2 regions of the Stenotrophomonas sp. C-A genome follow, and region 2 is predicted to be linked to the other one. Evidence: predicted binding sites of a transcription regulator. Region 2 holds the regulator's gene; the other holds the start of a gene.

Region 1 (7,919 bases), 2.3 Mb from region 2:
AGGCCGTGATACAGGCCGGTGCTGATGTCCGGATTCAACTGCATGCGATGACGCTCCTTGAAGACCGCGGCGATGATGTCGCGGTCAACGTGCCGCCGGCAAGGCCTTCTGCCCAGCGGGTGCGATAGCGGCGGCTTCTTCCTGCAGCGTGCGCAGGATGCGCTGGCCGGCGCGGCCGTCCACCTCGCTCCAGCCCAGGCGCTGCTGCTCGGTCTGGATCGCGCGACGCGTGGCGGTACCGATCATGCCGTCGGCGGCACCGATATCGTGGCCACGGGCCAGCAGCAGGGTCTGCAGCTGGCGGCGCTCATCGCGGCCCAGGCCCGGGTCATCGGTCGGCCAGGCGGTGGCCAACCCGTTGCCGCCACGCAATTGGTCAGCCAGCGTCGCGATCGCCAGCGCATAGCTTTCGGCGGCGTTGTAGCTGTAGATCGCGTCGTAGTTGCGGAACACCAGCAATGCGGGGCCCTTGTTGCCGGCCGGCAGCAGCAGGGCGGCGCGCGCATCCGCCGGCAGGTTGACCGGAGCCAACGCGCTGCCATCCAGCGCGGTCACGCCCTGCGCACGCCAGTCGGCCAGGGCGCGACGCTGGGTACGCCCCGCCTGGCTGGCGTTGAAGCCCGCAGGAACGCGAACTTCCATGCCCCAGGGCTCTCCGCTGCGCCAGCCGGCGCGCTTGAGGTAGTTGGCGGTGGACGCCAGCGCATCGGGAATGCTGCCGACCAGATCGCGGCGGCCATCGCCATCACCGTCCACGGCGATGCGCGCATAGGTGCTGGGCATGAACTGCGTGTGCCCGAAGGCACCGGCCCAGGAACCGGTGAGCCCCTGTGCCTGCAGGTCCCCGCGGTCGATCAGCTTGAGCAGCGCCAGCAGTTCACCGCGGAAGAAGGGTTGGCGACGGCCGGCGCAGGACAGCGTGGCCAGTGACTGCAGCAGCGGGCGCTTGCCGAACACGCGGCCGTAGTCGCTCTCCACGCCCCAGACTGCGACGATGGTGGCCGGATCGACGCCGTACTGCGCCGACACCCGATCGAGCAGGTCGCGGTGCTGCTGCAGCATGGCGCGACCATCAGCCACGCGCTGGCGATCGACCAGCGCGGCCAGGTAGTCCCAGATCGGCGTGGTGAATTCGGGCTGCGCATCGAGCAGGCCGAGCACGCTGGGGTCCGGGGTGAGCCCGGCGGTGATCTCATTGAAGCGGACGGCGCTGATGCCCTGGCTGGTGGCCGTGGCCTGCAGACCCGCCAGGCAGCGGCTGAAGGCCGGATCGACGCTGGCATTGGATGCTGCAGGCAGCACCGGGGGCGAGGCGAGAGCGGCCGCCAGGCCGAGCGTGGTCAGAATGGGCATGGCGTCCTCCGTGTTGCCGTTGCACGGCCATCTTAGGGGTAGCGGTACTGCTGAACCTGAAGGGGCACCGGCTGGCCGTCCGCCCTAGATGGCACGCAGCAGGCGCAGGCCGTAGGCGGGACTGTCGGCATTCCAGCGCTGCGTGACCTGCAGTCCCGCCTCCTGCAGCAGCGACTCGAAGCTGTCGTCGGTGTACTTGTGGCTGTACTCCACGCGGATCGGTTCGTCGGCGGCAAAGTGGAAGGTCCGGCCATCCAGATGGACGTCCTGTGCCCGCTGGCTGACCAGATCGGTCTCGATGCGCAGCCGCGCGACGCTGTAGCGGGCACGATGACGGAAGCCATCGAGATCGAAGTCGCTGCCGATCTCGCGGTTGAGGCGCGCCAGCAGATTGAGGGTGAATGCGGCGGTGACGCCTTGCGCGTCGTTGTAGGCGGCCTCGATCATTGCCGGGTCCTTGTGCAGATCGATGCCGACCAGGGCCAGGCCGTCGCGGCCCATCGTCTGGCGCATCGCGCGCAGCAGTGCGACCGCGTCTTCGCCTTCAAAGTTGCCCAGCGTGGAACCGGGGAAGAACAGCAGCCGTCGCGCAGGCTCACGTTCGGGCAGGGGCACGGCCACGGGACGGGTGAAGTCGGCACAGACCGGCAGCATCTCCACCTCAGGCAGCGCCGGTGCCAGATGGTCGATGCTGGACAGCAGCGCGGCACGCGAGATTTCAATCGGTGTGTAGGCCACCGGGTCGTGCAGGGCGGCCAGCAGCAGCGCGGTCTTGCGTCCGCTGCCGCTGCCCAGCTCCACCACGTGCAGGCGCGGGCCAGCGGTGCGGGCGATGTCCGGCAGCACGCGCGCCAGCAGGGCCAGCTCGGTGCGCGTGGGGTAGTACTCGGGGGTCTGCGTGATCTGCTCGAACAGGCGCGAGCCGCGTGCATCGTAGAAGTACTTGGACGGTAGCTGGCGGGGCGTGCGCGACAACCCGGCCACCACGTCAGCCAGGATCTGCTGGCGCCCGGGGGTGAGATCGGTCAATGCGTGCAGCGCGTCCTGCACCGTACTCATGCGAGGTCCCTGGCCAGGCGCAGCCCGGAGAACTGCCAGCGCGCCGGTGGCATGAAGAAGTTTCGGTAGCTGGCGCGCACATGGCCGCGGGGCGTCACGCAGCTGCCGCCGCGCAGTACCCATTGCCCGCACATGAACTTGCCGTTGTATTCACCGAGGTTGCCGGCGAAGGGTCGAAAACCGGGATAGGCACCGTAAGCACTGTGGGTCCATTCCCATACATCGCCGAACAGCTGTCGCAGTCCACGGCCCCGCGCTGCCTGCGGGTGCAGCCGATCGTCATCGGCGAAATGGCCGCGCAGCGGCTGCGACGCGGCAGCGGCCTCCCACTCGAACTCGCTGGGCAGGCGCGCGCCGGCCCAGCGGGCGCAGGCATCGGCCTCGTAGTAGCTGAGGTGGCAGACCGGCGCGTGCGGATCCAGTTCGCGCCAACCGCCCAGGGTGTACTCGCGCTGCAGGGCGTCATCCCAGTACAGCGGATGCCGCCAGTCCTCGGCTTCACGCACTACCCAGCCTTCACTGAGCCACCAGCGCGGCTCACGGTAGCCGCCGGCGTCGATGAAGGCGCGGTACTCGGCATTGCTGACGGGACGCTCGGCCAGTGCGTGCGCGGGGAGCAACACGCGATGCACTGGCGATTCGTTGTCGTAGGCGAAGGCGGTATGCAGCGGCCAGGCTGCGGCACCGACGGTGACGATGCGCTCGGGTGATTCGATCCAGCCCTGCGCACTGGCAGCGCTGGCGGCAGGTTGCAGGTCCTCGCGGTAGGCGGGCTGCAACGGGTTGCACCAGAACGCATGCTTGATGTCGGTGAGCAGCAGTTCCTGGTGCTGCTGTTCGTGCTGCAGGCCCAACTGCAGGTGCTGCAGTGCCTGCTCATCAAGGTCGCCGGCCGCCAGCCGCGATTGCACCTGTGCATCGACCTGCTGGCGGTAGTCGCGCACCTGCTGCAGCGATGGCCGCGACAGCAGCCCGCGCTGCGGCCGGGCATGCGCCGGACCGATGCTCTTGTAGTAGCTGTTGAACAGGTAATCCCAGGCCGGGTCATGCGCCGGTGCAGCAGCGAAGCCCGCCAGCACGAAGCGCTCGAAGAACCAGGTGGTGTGGGCCAGGTGCCATTTGCTCGGGCTGGCATCGGCCATGCTCTGCAGCATGGCGTCCTCGGCGCTGAGCGGCGCGGCCAGTTGCATGCTGCGCGCACGCACCCGTGCGAACTGGTGGGCGAGATCGTGCTGCGGGGCAGCGACGGCGGTGGGTACGCTGTCCATGTGGGCAGCATCGGCGCAGGACGGTGAGTGCGATGTCATGGTTCGGCGTCACTTTGTTCACATGGGTAAGCCCCCCGCATTCAAGATGCAGGCACGCGCGCCGCTAACGGCAATGCTGCGGCCGCGTCGTCACCGCGCTGGAATTCCTGCTTGCCCCTGCATCCGCTCCGCCAGCCTGCGCACTACCTGTTCGTGCTGCCCGCCCTGCTGGTTGCCGTGGGGGTATGGACCGCATTGGATACCGCAGACGTGGCCAGCCCGGCGCAGCGCATCCTGCCCTGGCTGCTGGCCTGCCTCGGTGCCGGCCTGGCCCTGCTCTACCATCAGGTACGGTCGCTGTGCCTGCTGCTGGTGGTGGCGGTCATGTTCGCGCTGCTGCACCAGGATGTCGGCGGCTACCTGCGCAACGGTCATGTCGGCGCGCTGACACCCCTGCGCTTCCATGCCATCTCGGCGTGGCTGCCATTGCTGTTCGCCGGCCTGTCGTTGTGGCCGGAGCGCGGGCGGCGCCGCCACGACCTGCTGTTGCGCTCCGTCGCCAGCGGTACGGCGCTGCTGATCTTCCTGCTGCTGGCCACGCAGCAGCCGCGCGGCATGCACGATCTGCTGTCGAACCGTCACTGGGCGTGGATCCCGGCCGAGTGGAACGCGCTGGCGCAGCTGCCGGCGCTGCTGTTCCTGCTGGCCACGGCGGCGCTGGGCTGGCAGGCATGGCGGCATCCGAGGCCGCTGCATACAGCAATGCTGCTGGCCCTGCTGTGCCTGTGGTGGATGCTGCCGAGGGTGTTCCTGCAGCCGGTGCTGCTGCCGGCGCTGAGCAGCGCCGCCCTGCTGCTGATGCTGGGCGCGATGCTGCAGGAGTCGTTCCACATGGCCTTCCGCGATGAGCTGACCGGCCTGCCCGGGCGCCGCGCGTTCAACGAGACCCTGCAGCGGGCACGCGGCACCTACAGCATCGCGATGGTGGATGTGGACCACTTCAAATCGTTCAACGATACCCACGGCCACGACACCGGCGACGACGTGCTGCGCCTGGTGGCCTCACGGCTGGCGCGCGTGGGTGATGGTGGACGTGCGTTCCGCTATGGCGGCGAGGAGTTCGCGGTGGTGTTCCTGGACCGCCCGGCGGCAGCCTGCATGGATGCCGTGGAGGCGCTGCGGCAGAGCATCGAGGAGACCCGCATGCAGCTGCGTGACCGCAGCACCCGCAGCCGCGACGATGACGCCGGGCGCCAGCAGCGCGGGCGCGGCGGCAGCGGACAGGTAGTGCAGGTAACGGTAAGCATCGGTCTGGCCGACACCCGCGTCGGTCTGCGGCCGGCGGCGGTGGTCAAGGCTGCCGACCAGGCGCTGTACGTCGCCAAGGACGGAGGCCGCAACCAGGTGCGCGCGTATGCCGGGCAGGGCGTGCTGGCAGTACGCGGTGGCTGAGGCTCAGAGCGCGTCGAGGTAATACCAGCGGTCTTCGATGCGCAGGAAGCGGCTGTGCTCGGTCATCTTCACCGCGCTGCCGCCGCCCACCCGGTAGCGCGCGGTGAACCGGACCTCAGCGCTGTCGGCGCCGGTGACGGTGTGCTCGTGCACGGTCAGGCCCAGCCAATACGTACGCTGGCCGGGCGCATCATCCAGCGACAACTCGGCCGGACGCGTGTCCGGGTGCCAGCTCTGGCGCAGGTAGTCGGCCACGCCCCGCACATAGGCGCTGTAGCGCGAACGCATCAGGCGCTCGGCATCCGGCGCGGCTTCACCGGCGTGGAAGCGGCCGCAGCAGGCAGCATAGTCGGCGGGCAGGCCGCAGGGACAGGGATCGGCAGGTTTTCGGCTCATATCAGCATTGTCGCCGGGTTGCGCGGATTGATCCACGCACGGCACAGGTCGCCGGGTACAGGACAGGCGTATGCTGTCGCGCCCCCACCTTGATTGATCGCCGTGCTGGAACTGGTTCCCCCCGAGTTGTGGTGGCTGGTGGTGATCGCCTTCATCGCCGGTCTTGTGGATGCCGCCGTGGGTGGCGGTGGCCTGGTGCAGCTGCCTGGACTGTTCACGGTGCTGCCGCAGCAGACGCCAGCGATGCTGTTTGGTACCAACAAGTTCAGTTCGATGTTCGGTACCGGTGCGGCGGCCTGGCGCTATGCGCGCAATGTGCGCTTCCCGTGGAAGCCGGTACTGTTCGCGGCCGGTACGGCCTTCATCTTCTCCTTCGCCGGGGCCACGGCGGTAAGCCTGCTGCCCAAGGACGCGGTGCGCCCACTGGTGCTGGTGCTGCTGATCGCGATGCTGGCCTACACACTGTGGAAGAAGGACTTCGGCGCGCTGCACCGCCCGCAGGAGATCGGTCGCCGCGAGCTGGCGATCGCGCTGGCGATCGGTGCGGCGATCGGCTTCTACGACGGCTTCTTCGGGCCGGGCACCGGCAGCTTCCTGATCTTCCTGTTCGTACGCTTCTTCGGGCTGGATTTCCTGCGCGCGTCAGCGGCGTCGAAGGTGGTTAACCTGGCGACGAATGTGGCGGCGATCTCGTTCTTCGTGCCGACCGGCAACATCCTGTGGCTGTTCGCGCTGCCGATGGCAGCGGCCAACATCATCGGTTCGGTGGTGGGCACGCGCCTGGCGCTGAAGGGCGGCACGCCGTTCATCCGCAAGCTGTTCGTGGGGCTGGTGGTGGTGCTGATCGCGCGGATGGCGTGGGATACGTTCCGCGGTTCGTGAATGAACCTCACGACCCGGTAGGTGCCAACCTGGGCTGGCACGTGGGTTCCGGTCGCGAACAGCAGCCGAGCATGGCTCGGCTCTACAGGTAGATGGACCGAGGCGCTCAGGCCTCGGCTTCTTCCGGTTCGTTGGCCTGCTGTCGGCTGCGCTCGGGCAGCTTCAGGCGCTTGCCTTCTTCGTCGTACTCGATCAGCAGCACGCCGGAGTCGTGGCGGCCGCTGATCTCGACGAAGCAGGCGCCGCCGATGAACGGTTCCAGCGTCATCACCGACTTCAGCGGGGTGGCGACCACCATCTGGAAGCCGAAGTTGTCGAAGATGTTCATCGCCAGTGCGGTGAACTCGTTGTCGGCCTTGTCGAAGGCTTCGTCGAGCACGACCGCGGCGTAGCTGGGCAGCTGGCTGTCGGCACCACCGAGCTGGTAGCGCAGCGCGGCCGCCAGGCAGGTCGTGGCCAGCTTCTGGCGCTGGCCACCGGACTTGCCGGCGCCGCTGCGGTAGATCTCGACCTGCTGGCGCGTTTCCGCATCCAGCTCGACGCCGATGAACTCCACGTGCATGCGCACGTCCAGCACCAGCTCGCGCCAACGCTTGTCCTCGCCTTCCTGCGAGCCCAGGCGATTGACCAGCTGGCGCAGCACGGTGAACTGCGATTCGGCCAGCTCGCGCTGCTCGGTCTGCTGCTGCGACAGCACTTCGCGCAGCTGCAGGTGGAACTCGCCGACTTCCGGCAGGCGTCGGTCGTTCAGTTCGATGGTCAGCAGCGTGCCTCGGTTGAACGGCACCTGTTCCAGGCTGGCGTTCACTTCGTCCAGGCGCTGGCCGATCGACTTGCGGGCCTCGGCGCTGTGCCGCTGCAGGGCCAGCAGGTTGTTCTTGCTCTGGTTCTGCAGCAGATCGAAGAAGCGCTCTTCGTGCTGCGGCAGGCCATCGCGCTCCAGGCGTTCGAGGCGTGCGAGGAAGTCCTCGGCCGAGGCCACCGACACGGTGAAGTCGCCCGATTCCTCCGGCCACTGCTGGATGAAGCGACGGAAGCAGCCGATCAGCTGGTTCTCGATGCGGTTGAGGTCCTGCTGGGAGGAGGACAGCTGCTCGTTCAGCGCGTTGCTGACCTGGCGCATGTGCGCTTCCAGCGTTTCCAGGCTGAGCGGGCCCTGCTCCTGCAGGCGCTCGGCGAGGCCGGCTTCCTGCTCCTGGGCCAGGCTCGGCAGCACCAGCGCACGGCTCTGCTGGCGTGCGCGGTCGAGGCGATCGCGCTCCTTGACCAGCTGGCCACGCTCGACGCGGACGTCTTCATAGGTGCGGCGCGACTGTTCGATGTCCGCGCGCACCGCATCGATCTGCTTGGCCAGCTTGGCGAGGTCGGCATTGCCTTCGCGCAGGTCGCGTAGCGTCGCTTCGATATCGCTGAGGCGCTGCTGCGGGGCGGCGATATCGATCTCATTCCAGCTGATGCTGACCAGCTCGTGACAGGCCAGGCGGCGCTCGTTGTCGCGATCACGCTGGCCACGCAGGCGCGCGATGTCGG
Region 2 (7,919 bases):
TACCGCGTGCTGGTGCACGGCGTGCCGGTGGCCACCGCCGAGATCCATCCGGACCGCGAACTGGCACTGGACCCGGGCAGTGCGCTCGGCGCGCTGGAAGGCATCGCCGGCAAGGACCCCGCGTTCGGCCTGGATGCCACCTGGATCCAGCCGCACCAGCGCGCCCAGGCCGAAACGCTGGGCTACACCGTGGTCGACCCGGCCACCGTGGTCGCTACCCACCTCTCGCACCTGATCCGCGAACACGCACCGGAACTGCTCGGCCACGAGGAAGTGCAGCACCTGCTGGCCAACCTGGCCAAGAGCGCGCCCAAGCTCGTCGAAGATCTGACGCCAAAGGCTCTGCCGCTGTCGGCGGTGGTGCGCGTGCTGCAGAACCTGCTGGTCGAGCGCATTCCGATCCGCCAGCTGCGCAAGATCGCCGAAGCCCTGGTCGAACACGCGCCGAACAGCCAGGACCCGGCTGTGCTGACCGCCGCCGTGCGCACCGCACTGGGCCGCTTCATCGTGCAGGAGATCGCCGGAATGTCGGCGGAGCTGCCGGTGTTCACCCTCAACCCGCAATTGGAACGTGTCTTGCAGGAGTCCACGCAGGGCAACGGCGCCGCGCTGGAACCCGGACTCGCTGAGCGACTGCACCAGAGCCTGGCCGAATGTGTCAGCAAGCAGGAAGCGCGAAACGAGCCGGCGGTCGTGCTGGTACCGGGCCCGGTGCGCGCCGCGCTGGCGCGCCTGGTCCGCCACAGCGTTCCGTCGCTGTCGGTCCTGGCGTACAGCGAGGTGCCGGAGGACAAGCGCCTGAAGCTGGTCGGAACGATCAGCTGACACCGCTCTCCGATGCGCCAGAAAACAGACACCACTTTCGAACCAACGCAACAGACAGATACCAAGGGGAACCCGCACCGTGCAGACCACCGACCACCCGAGTTCTCCGACCGCCACCCCGCCGTCTTCGTCCCGTGACCACAGCATGAAAATCAAACGATTCGTCGCCGCCGACATGCGCTCGGCCATGAACCTGGTGCGCAAGGAACATGGTCCTGACGCCGTGATCCTGTCCAACCGCCGGATCGAGGAAGGCATCGAGATCGTCGCCGCCGCGAACTATGACGAGAGCGCCGTGCAGCGTGCACTGGAAGCCTCGCGCCGTGACGTCGCTCCGCCGCCGGCACCCAAGCCGCGCACCGCCGCCGACGCGGTGATCGCCGCCGTCACCCGCCGCCGCAGCAGCACCCCGGCGCCGGAACCGGTCGCCGCCACCACCTCGGCCGTGGCCGCCCTCGCCCGTGCGGCCGTTGGTGCCACCGGCCGCACCCTGGACAGCGCCGACGAGATCGTGCCGACCCGTGGCAGCACTGGCTTTGCCGCCACCCTGGCGCGCGCCGCCGTCAACGAACCGGCGCTGCCGGAACAGATCTTCGCTCCGTACGCTGAAGCCTCCGTTGCACCGGCACCTGCCAACGCTGTGCCGGCCAACCGCGCCCACTTCCAGATCGATCCGCCGCACGAGGCGCATCACGAAAGCCCGGCACCGGCTGTGCAGCCGCCACCGCTGCCGACCGCTGCTGTGGCTGATGTGCAGCCCGGGATCACCGCCAGCGAACCGGCACCGGCTGAAGCCAGTGACGAAACCAGCCCGGCACCGGTACTGGCCCCGGCACCGACGCTGACCGTGGTTGCCCAGGACGACGCCGAGATCCGCCAGCTGCGCCAGGAAGTGGCCGGCATGCGCCATGTGATCGAGCGCGAAATGAACCGCTTCACCGACGAGCGCCTGCGCGGCTGCCCGGTGCGCGCTACTGCGCTGGACCTGATGGACGAGTACGGCTTCGACGCCGGCCTGGCCCGCGACGTGGCCATGCAGATCCCGCTGGAGACCGAGGCTCACCGCGGCCGCGGCCTGATGCTGGGGCTGATCTCGCGCAAGCTGCCGATCGCCCCGGTCGACCCGCTGGAGGAAGGTGGCGTGATCGCCCTGGTTGGCCCGACCGGCGCCGGCAAGACCACCACCATCGCCAAGCTGGCCTCGCGCTTCGCCGAGAAGCACGCGCCGCGTGATGTGGCCCTGGTCACCACCGACACCACCCGCATCGGTGCCCGCGAGCAGCTGTACGGCTACGGCCGCCAGCTCGGCATCGCGGTGCACGAGGCCAACAGCGGCACCGACCTGGACCAGCTGCTGGAACGCCTGAAGGACTACAAGCTGGTACTGATCGACACCGCCGGCCTGGGCCCGCGCGACCGCGCACTGGCCGCCCAGCTGCAGTGGCTGCGCGCCGCCCGCCAGGTCCGCACGCTGCTGGTGCTGCCGGCCAATACCAGCTTCGGCGACATGGACGAGGTGGTCCGCCGCTTCGGCGCTGCCAACCTGCAGGGCCTGGTACTGAGCAAGCTGGACGAGACCGGCCGCTTCGGCAATGCCCTGTCGGTGGCCGTGGACCACGCCCTGCCGATCACCTGGGTGACCGATGGCCAGGACGTTCCGGAGGACCTGCACCGGGCCAGTGCAGCCAATCTCGTACTTCGCCTTGAAGATTTGCGCCGCGCGGCCGATATGCCCTGCAACCCGGAGTTGAACCATGCCGTCGCGTGAGTACGCCAAGCTGACCAAGACCTTCCCGCTGTCGGCCACCCGCAGCGAGCCGCTCGGCCCTGTGCGCACCATTGCCGTCACTGGCGGCAAGGGCGGCGTGGGCAAGACCAACGTTTCGGCCAACCTGGCCGTGGCGCTGGCTGGCATGGGCAAGCGCACGCTGCTGCTGGACGCCGACCTCGGCCTGGCCAACATCGACGTGATCCTGGGCCTGAACCCCACCTTTACCCTGGCAGACCTGGTCGCCGGCCGCTGCACGCTGGATGACGTCATCGTCGAAGGCCCGAACGGCGTGCTGGTGGTCCCGGCCGCATCTGGCCGCCGCCACATGGCCGAACTGGCCCCGGCCGAGCACGTCGGCCTGGTCAACGTATTCTCCGAGCTGGAACGCGAACTGGACATCATGGTGGTCGACACCGCCGCCGGCATCACCGATGGCGTGCTGACCTTCTGCCAGGCCGCGCAGGACACCGTGGTGGTGGTCTGTGACGAGCCGGCCTCGATCACCGACGCCTATGCGCTGATCAAGGTGCTGTCGCGCGAACGCGGCGTGGACCGCATCCAGGTGGTTGCCAACATGGTGCGCGACCCCAACGAAGGCCGCGTGCTGTACGAGAAGCTGACCCGCGTGTGCGAGAAGTTCCTTGCCGATGTCTCGCTGAACTACCTGGGCTGCGTGCCGCAGGATGACTGGCTGCGTCTGTCGGTGCAGCGCCAGCAGCCGGTGGTGAAGGCCTACCCGTCCAGCCCGGCCGCGCTGGCGATCACCGAGATTGCCCGCCGCACCGCACGCTGGCAGGCGCCGACCGAACCGCGTGGCGGCGTCGAGTTCTTCCTCGAGCGTATCCTCAAGCAGCGCGGGGTGGCCGCATGAAAGGCGCAGCCCAGTACCGGGAAGTCCAGCGCACGGCGGCCAACGAGGTCATCGCCCAGCATTCGGACCTCGTGCGGCGCATCGCCCACCACCTGGCCGCACGCCTGCCGGCGAGCGTCGAGGTCGACGACCTGATCCAGGCCGGCATGATGGGGCTGATCGAAGCCTCGCGCAGCTATGACGCCGACCAGGGTGCTTCGTTCGAGACCTACGCCTCGATCCGCATCCGCGGTTCGATGATCGATGAGATCCGCCGTGGCGACTGGGTGCCGCGCTCGGTGCACCGCCGTGCACGTGATGCCGCCGCCACCATCCGCCGCCTGGAACAGAGCAGTGGCCGTGCCGCCAGCGCCACCGAAGTGGCCGCCGCGATGGAGATGCCATTGCCCGAGTACCTGCGGCTGATGGAAGACGCTGCCCGTGGCCAGGTACTGAGCCTTGAATCGCGCATCGAGGACCAGGGCGAGCTGGACACCGTGGCCCAGGGCGGCCCAACCCCGCAGCAGGTGCTGGAGCGCGGCGAGTTCGGCCGCGAGCTGGGCAAGGCCATCGGCCACCTGCCCGAGCGCGAACAGCTGGTGCTCTCGCTGTACTACGAGCAGGAACTGAACCTGAAGGAGATCGGCGCGGTGCTCGGTGTGAGCGAGTCGCGGGTCTGCCAGATCCACGGCCAGGCGGTACTGCGCCTGCGTGGCCGGCTGAAGCTGTTCGAGGCCGCCGACGCCGGCCTCGAAGAATGAACATCCCCGAGGCGGCTGCCCCCGGCCGTCCGGAATGAACAACAAAGGAATTCTGCTTTGAACAAGAACATGCGCATCCTGATCGTCGACGACTTCTCGACCATGCGTCGAATCGTCAAGAACCTGCTGGGCGATCTGGGCTTCACCAATACCGCCGAAGCCGAGGACGGGCATGCCGCGCTGTCGCTGCTGCAGAGCCAGCCGTTCGATTTCGTGGTGACCGACTGGAACATGCCGGTGATGACCGGCATCGAGCTGCTGAAGGCGATCCGCGCCGACGCCAAGCTGAAGACGCTGCCGGTGCTGATGGTCACCGCCGAAGCCAAGCGCGAGCAGATCATCGAAGCCGCCCAGAGCGGCGTGAACGGCTACATCATCAAGCCGTTCACCGCGCAGACGCTGGAAGAGAAGCTGGGCAAGATCTTCGAACGCCTGGCGGCCAGCGCCTGATGGATACCACGGTCGACAAGAACGCCCTCGCCCTGCGCCTGCAGGAGGCCTTGGACGCGCTGGAGTCCGGTGACGAAGCCGCCTGGCGGCAACGCATCGACGGACTGGTCGCGCTGCGCACGCAGCCGATGATGAGCGGTCTTTCGCGGCTGGCCCGCGAGCTGGGACAGGCGCTGGGTGAACTGCCGACCGTGCCGAGCGAAGCCGGCGAGCTGGACGATGCCTGCGCGCGCCTGGACCACGTGGTGGCGATGACCGAACAGGCCACACACCGCACCCTGGACCTGGCCGAGGAATGCCGCAACCTGACCGAACAGCTGCGCGCCGAAGGCCTGCAGCCGGGCCAGGACGCGCAGCTCGAGCGCATCCGCCACAACCTGACCGAGATCGCCCTGACCCAGAGCTACCAGGACCTGACCGGGCAGATCATCCGTCGCGTGGTCGGCATCGTCCGCCGCGTGCACGAAGGCTTCGGCGCGCTCGGCCTGCCGCCGGAACAGCATCGCACCGACCCGGAACTGGCCGGGCCGGCACTGAAGGGACTGGACCGCCACGCGGTCTCGCAGAACGACGCCGACGACCTGTTGTCGGATCTGGGGCTGTAAGCATGAGCGCGGTATCCGACGACATCACTGCCGATTTCATCATCGAGGCACAGGAAATCCTGGATCGCCTCGGCGAACAGCTGGTGTCGCTGGAGCAGGCACCGCAGGACAGCGATCAGCTCAACGCGGTGTTCCGCGGCTATCACACGCTCAAGGGCGGCGCCGGCTTCCTCGGCGTCACCGCCATGGTGGAGCTGTGCCATGCCGCTGAAGAAGCGCTGGGCGCCGCGCGTGCCGGCCAGGCGGTGCTGCAGGCCCATCACTTCGACGCGGCCCAGCAATCGCTGGACTACCTGCAGTCGATGCTGGATGCAGTTTCCTCCGGCACCGAGCCGGGCTATGCGCCGCCGGACCTGATCGCCCAGTTCGACGTGCACGGCGGTGCCGTGGCGGCACCCGCCGCCGCAGCAGCACCCGCCGCGGGTGGCAGCGACCTGATCACCGACGACGAATTCGAGGCCCTGCTCGACCAGCTGCATGGTGGCAACGCGCCGACCGCGGTCGCACCAGCGAAGAAAGCCGACGACGGACTGATCAGCGAAGACGAGTTCGAAGCCCTGCTCGACGAGCTGCACGGTGGCGCCGCACCGGGCACCAAGCCTGTTGCCGCCGTGGCACCGGCGCCGGTTGCAGCCCCGCGCCCGGTCGCCGCACCGGCACCGGTGGCAAAGCCGGCCGCCAAGCCGTTGGCCGAGGCCGAACACACCGTACGCGTGGACACCAAGCGCCTGGACGCGATCGTCAACCTGATCGGCGAACTGGTGCTGTCACGCAATCGGCTCAAGACCCTGCGTGCACGCCTGCGCGATGAAGAGTTGGACCGCGCCGTGTCCACACTGGACATCGCCACGGCCCGCCTGCAGTCGGCGGTGATGCGTACCCGCATGCAGCCGGTGGGCAAGGTCTTCTCCCGCTTCCCCAAGGTGGCCCGCGACGTCGCCCGCTCGCTGAAGAAGGAAGTGGACCTGGAACTGATCGGCGCCGAGACCGAGCTCGACCGCAACCTGGTCGAAGCGCTGGCCGACCCGCTGGTGCACCTGGTCCGCAACGCCATCGACCATGGCGTGGAAATGCCCGACCTGCGCGAGGCGCAGGGCAAGCCGCGGATGGGCCACGTGCGGCTTTCGGCGCAGCAGGAAGGTGACTACGTCAGCATCGAGGTGCAGGACGATGGCGCCGGCATCGACCCCGAAAAGCTGCGTGCCAAGGCACGCGAGAAGGGCCTGATCGACCCGGAAGCGGCTGCGCGCCTGAGCAGCGAGGAATGCCTGCACCTGGTGTTCCTGCCCGGTTTCTCGACCAAGCAGCAGGTCACTGACATCTCCGGCCGCGGCGTCGGCATGGACGTGGTGCAGTCACGCATCCGCGAACTGAGCGGCCAGATCCAGATCCAGTCGGAGCTGGGCCGTGGCAGCCGCTTCCTGATCCGCGTGCCGCTGACCCTGGCGATCCTGCCAACCCTGCTGGTGCAGGCCGGCGAGGACGTCTACGCGCTGCCGCTGGCGCGCGTGATGGAAGTGCTGCACGCACCGCGCACGTCGCTGGGCTGGTTCGATGGCCGTGCCGTGCTCGACCGCCGCTCGCACACCCTGCCGCTGGTCGATCTGCGCCAGTGGCTGGATGTGACGCCGGCCGCCTCGCCCCTGCTGACCATCGTGGTGCTGCAGGCCGGCGAAGCGCGCTTCGGGCTGGTCGTGGACCAGGTGCGCGGGCGCGAGGAAGTGGTCATCAAGCCGCTGCCGAAAGCCCTGCGCGGCCTGCGTGGTTATGCAGGTGCAACCTTGATCGGCGATGGTCGCATGGCCCTGATCCTGGACGTGGACGGACTGCGATGACCCCCGCCGGGCGTCGCCCGGCGACCCGAAAACTGTGACTACCGTCTGTACGCGATCTACCGGTGTCTCAAGTCCCATTCATACACGCCGATACCGGAACCATGGATAGACTCAGCCTCATTGGACTCTTTCTCGCCCTGGCCTCGCTGGTCGGTGGCAGCATCCTCAAGGGCGCCGGCCTGGCGTCGTTGTGGTCGCCTGCGGCGTTCGTGATCGTCATCGTCGGCACCGTCGCCGCGATCCTGCTGCATACCTCGCCGGCGGTGTTCAAGCATGCGTTCAAGATCGTGCGCTGGGTCGTGCGCCCGCCGCACAGTGATCGCCGCCAACTGATCCAGCAGATCGTCGAGTGGAGCAACATCGCCCGCCGCCAGGGCCTGCTGGGCCTGGAGTCGCAGGTGGAAGCGCAGCAGGACCCGTTCCTGCGCAAGGGCCTGCAGCTGCTGGTCGATGGCGTTGAACCCGAATCGATGCGGCACATGCTGGAAATCGAACTGGGCAGCCAGGAGCATCAGGACCAGGCCGGCGCCAAGGTCTTTGAAGCGATGGGCATCTACGCACCGACCCTCGGCATCATCGGCGCCGTGCTCGGCCTGATCGCGGTGATGAAGAACCTGGCCGACCCGAGCAAGCTCGGCCACGGCATCGCCGCAGCGTTCACCGCCACCATCTACGGCATCGCCTCGGCCAACCTGCTGTTCCTGCCGGTGGCCGCCAAGCTCAAGAGTGTGATCTCGCACAACACCCGCGACCGCGAAATGGTCATCGAAGGCCTGATCTCGATCGCCCAGGGCGAGAACCCGCGCAACATCGAAACCAACC

The links. Region 2 encodes FliA, which starts transcription of late flagellar genes. Its sites were predicted from a motif close to TAAAGTTTNNCNNNCNNNGGCCGATAA; they were not measured.
Region 1: a site for FliA is predicted at 3,761-3,787, ahead of ACW5IY_RS21845 (GGDEF domain-containing protein). Genes of this name have one in related genera too.

Annotation. Positions count from the first base shown of each region.
Region 1 covers NZ_CM132916.1:4,714,938-4,722,856, forward strand. The annotation lists gene ACW5IY_RS21825 (D-hexose-6-phosphate mutarotase) at 1-44, opposite strand, end outside; gene ACW5IY_RS21830 (lytic murein transglycosylase) at 85-1,353, opposite strand; gene egtD (L-histidine N(alpha)-methyltransferase) at 1,438-2,412, opposite strand; gene egtB (ergothioneine biosynthesis protein EgtB) at 2,409-3,680, opposite strand; gene ACW5IY_RS21845 (GGDEF domain-containing protein) at 3,831-5,111, shown strand; gene ACW5IY_RS21850 (YchJ family protein) at 5,115-5,507, opposite strand; gene ACW5IY_RS21855 (sulfite exporter TauE/SafE family protein) at 5,610-6,389, shown strand; gene ACW5IY_RS21860 (ATP-binding protein) at 6,496-7,919, opposite strand, start outside.
Region 2 covers NZ_CM132916.1:2,223,786-2,231,704, reverse strand. The annotation lists gene flhA (flagellar biosynthesis protein FlhA) at 1-825, shown strand, start outside; gene flhF (flagellar biosynthesis protein FlhF) at 971-2,593, shown strand; gene ACW5IY_RS10535 (MinD/ParA family ATP-binding protein) at 2,580-3,467, shown strand; gene ACW5IY_RS10530 (RNA polymerase sigma factor FliA) at 3,464-4,207, shown strand; gene cheY (chemotaxis response regulator CheY) at 4,265-4,657, shown strand; gene ACW5IY_RS10520 (protein phosphatase CheZ) at 4,657-5,262, shown strand; gene ACW5IY_RS10515 (chemotaxis protein CheA) at 5,265-7,097, shown strand; gene ACW5IY_RS10510 (flagellar motor protein) at 7,199-7,919, shown strand, end outside.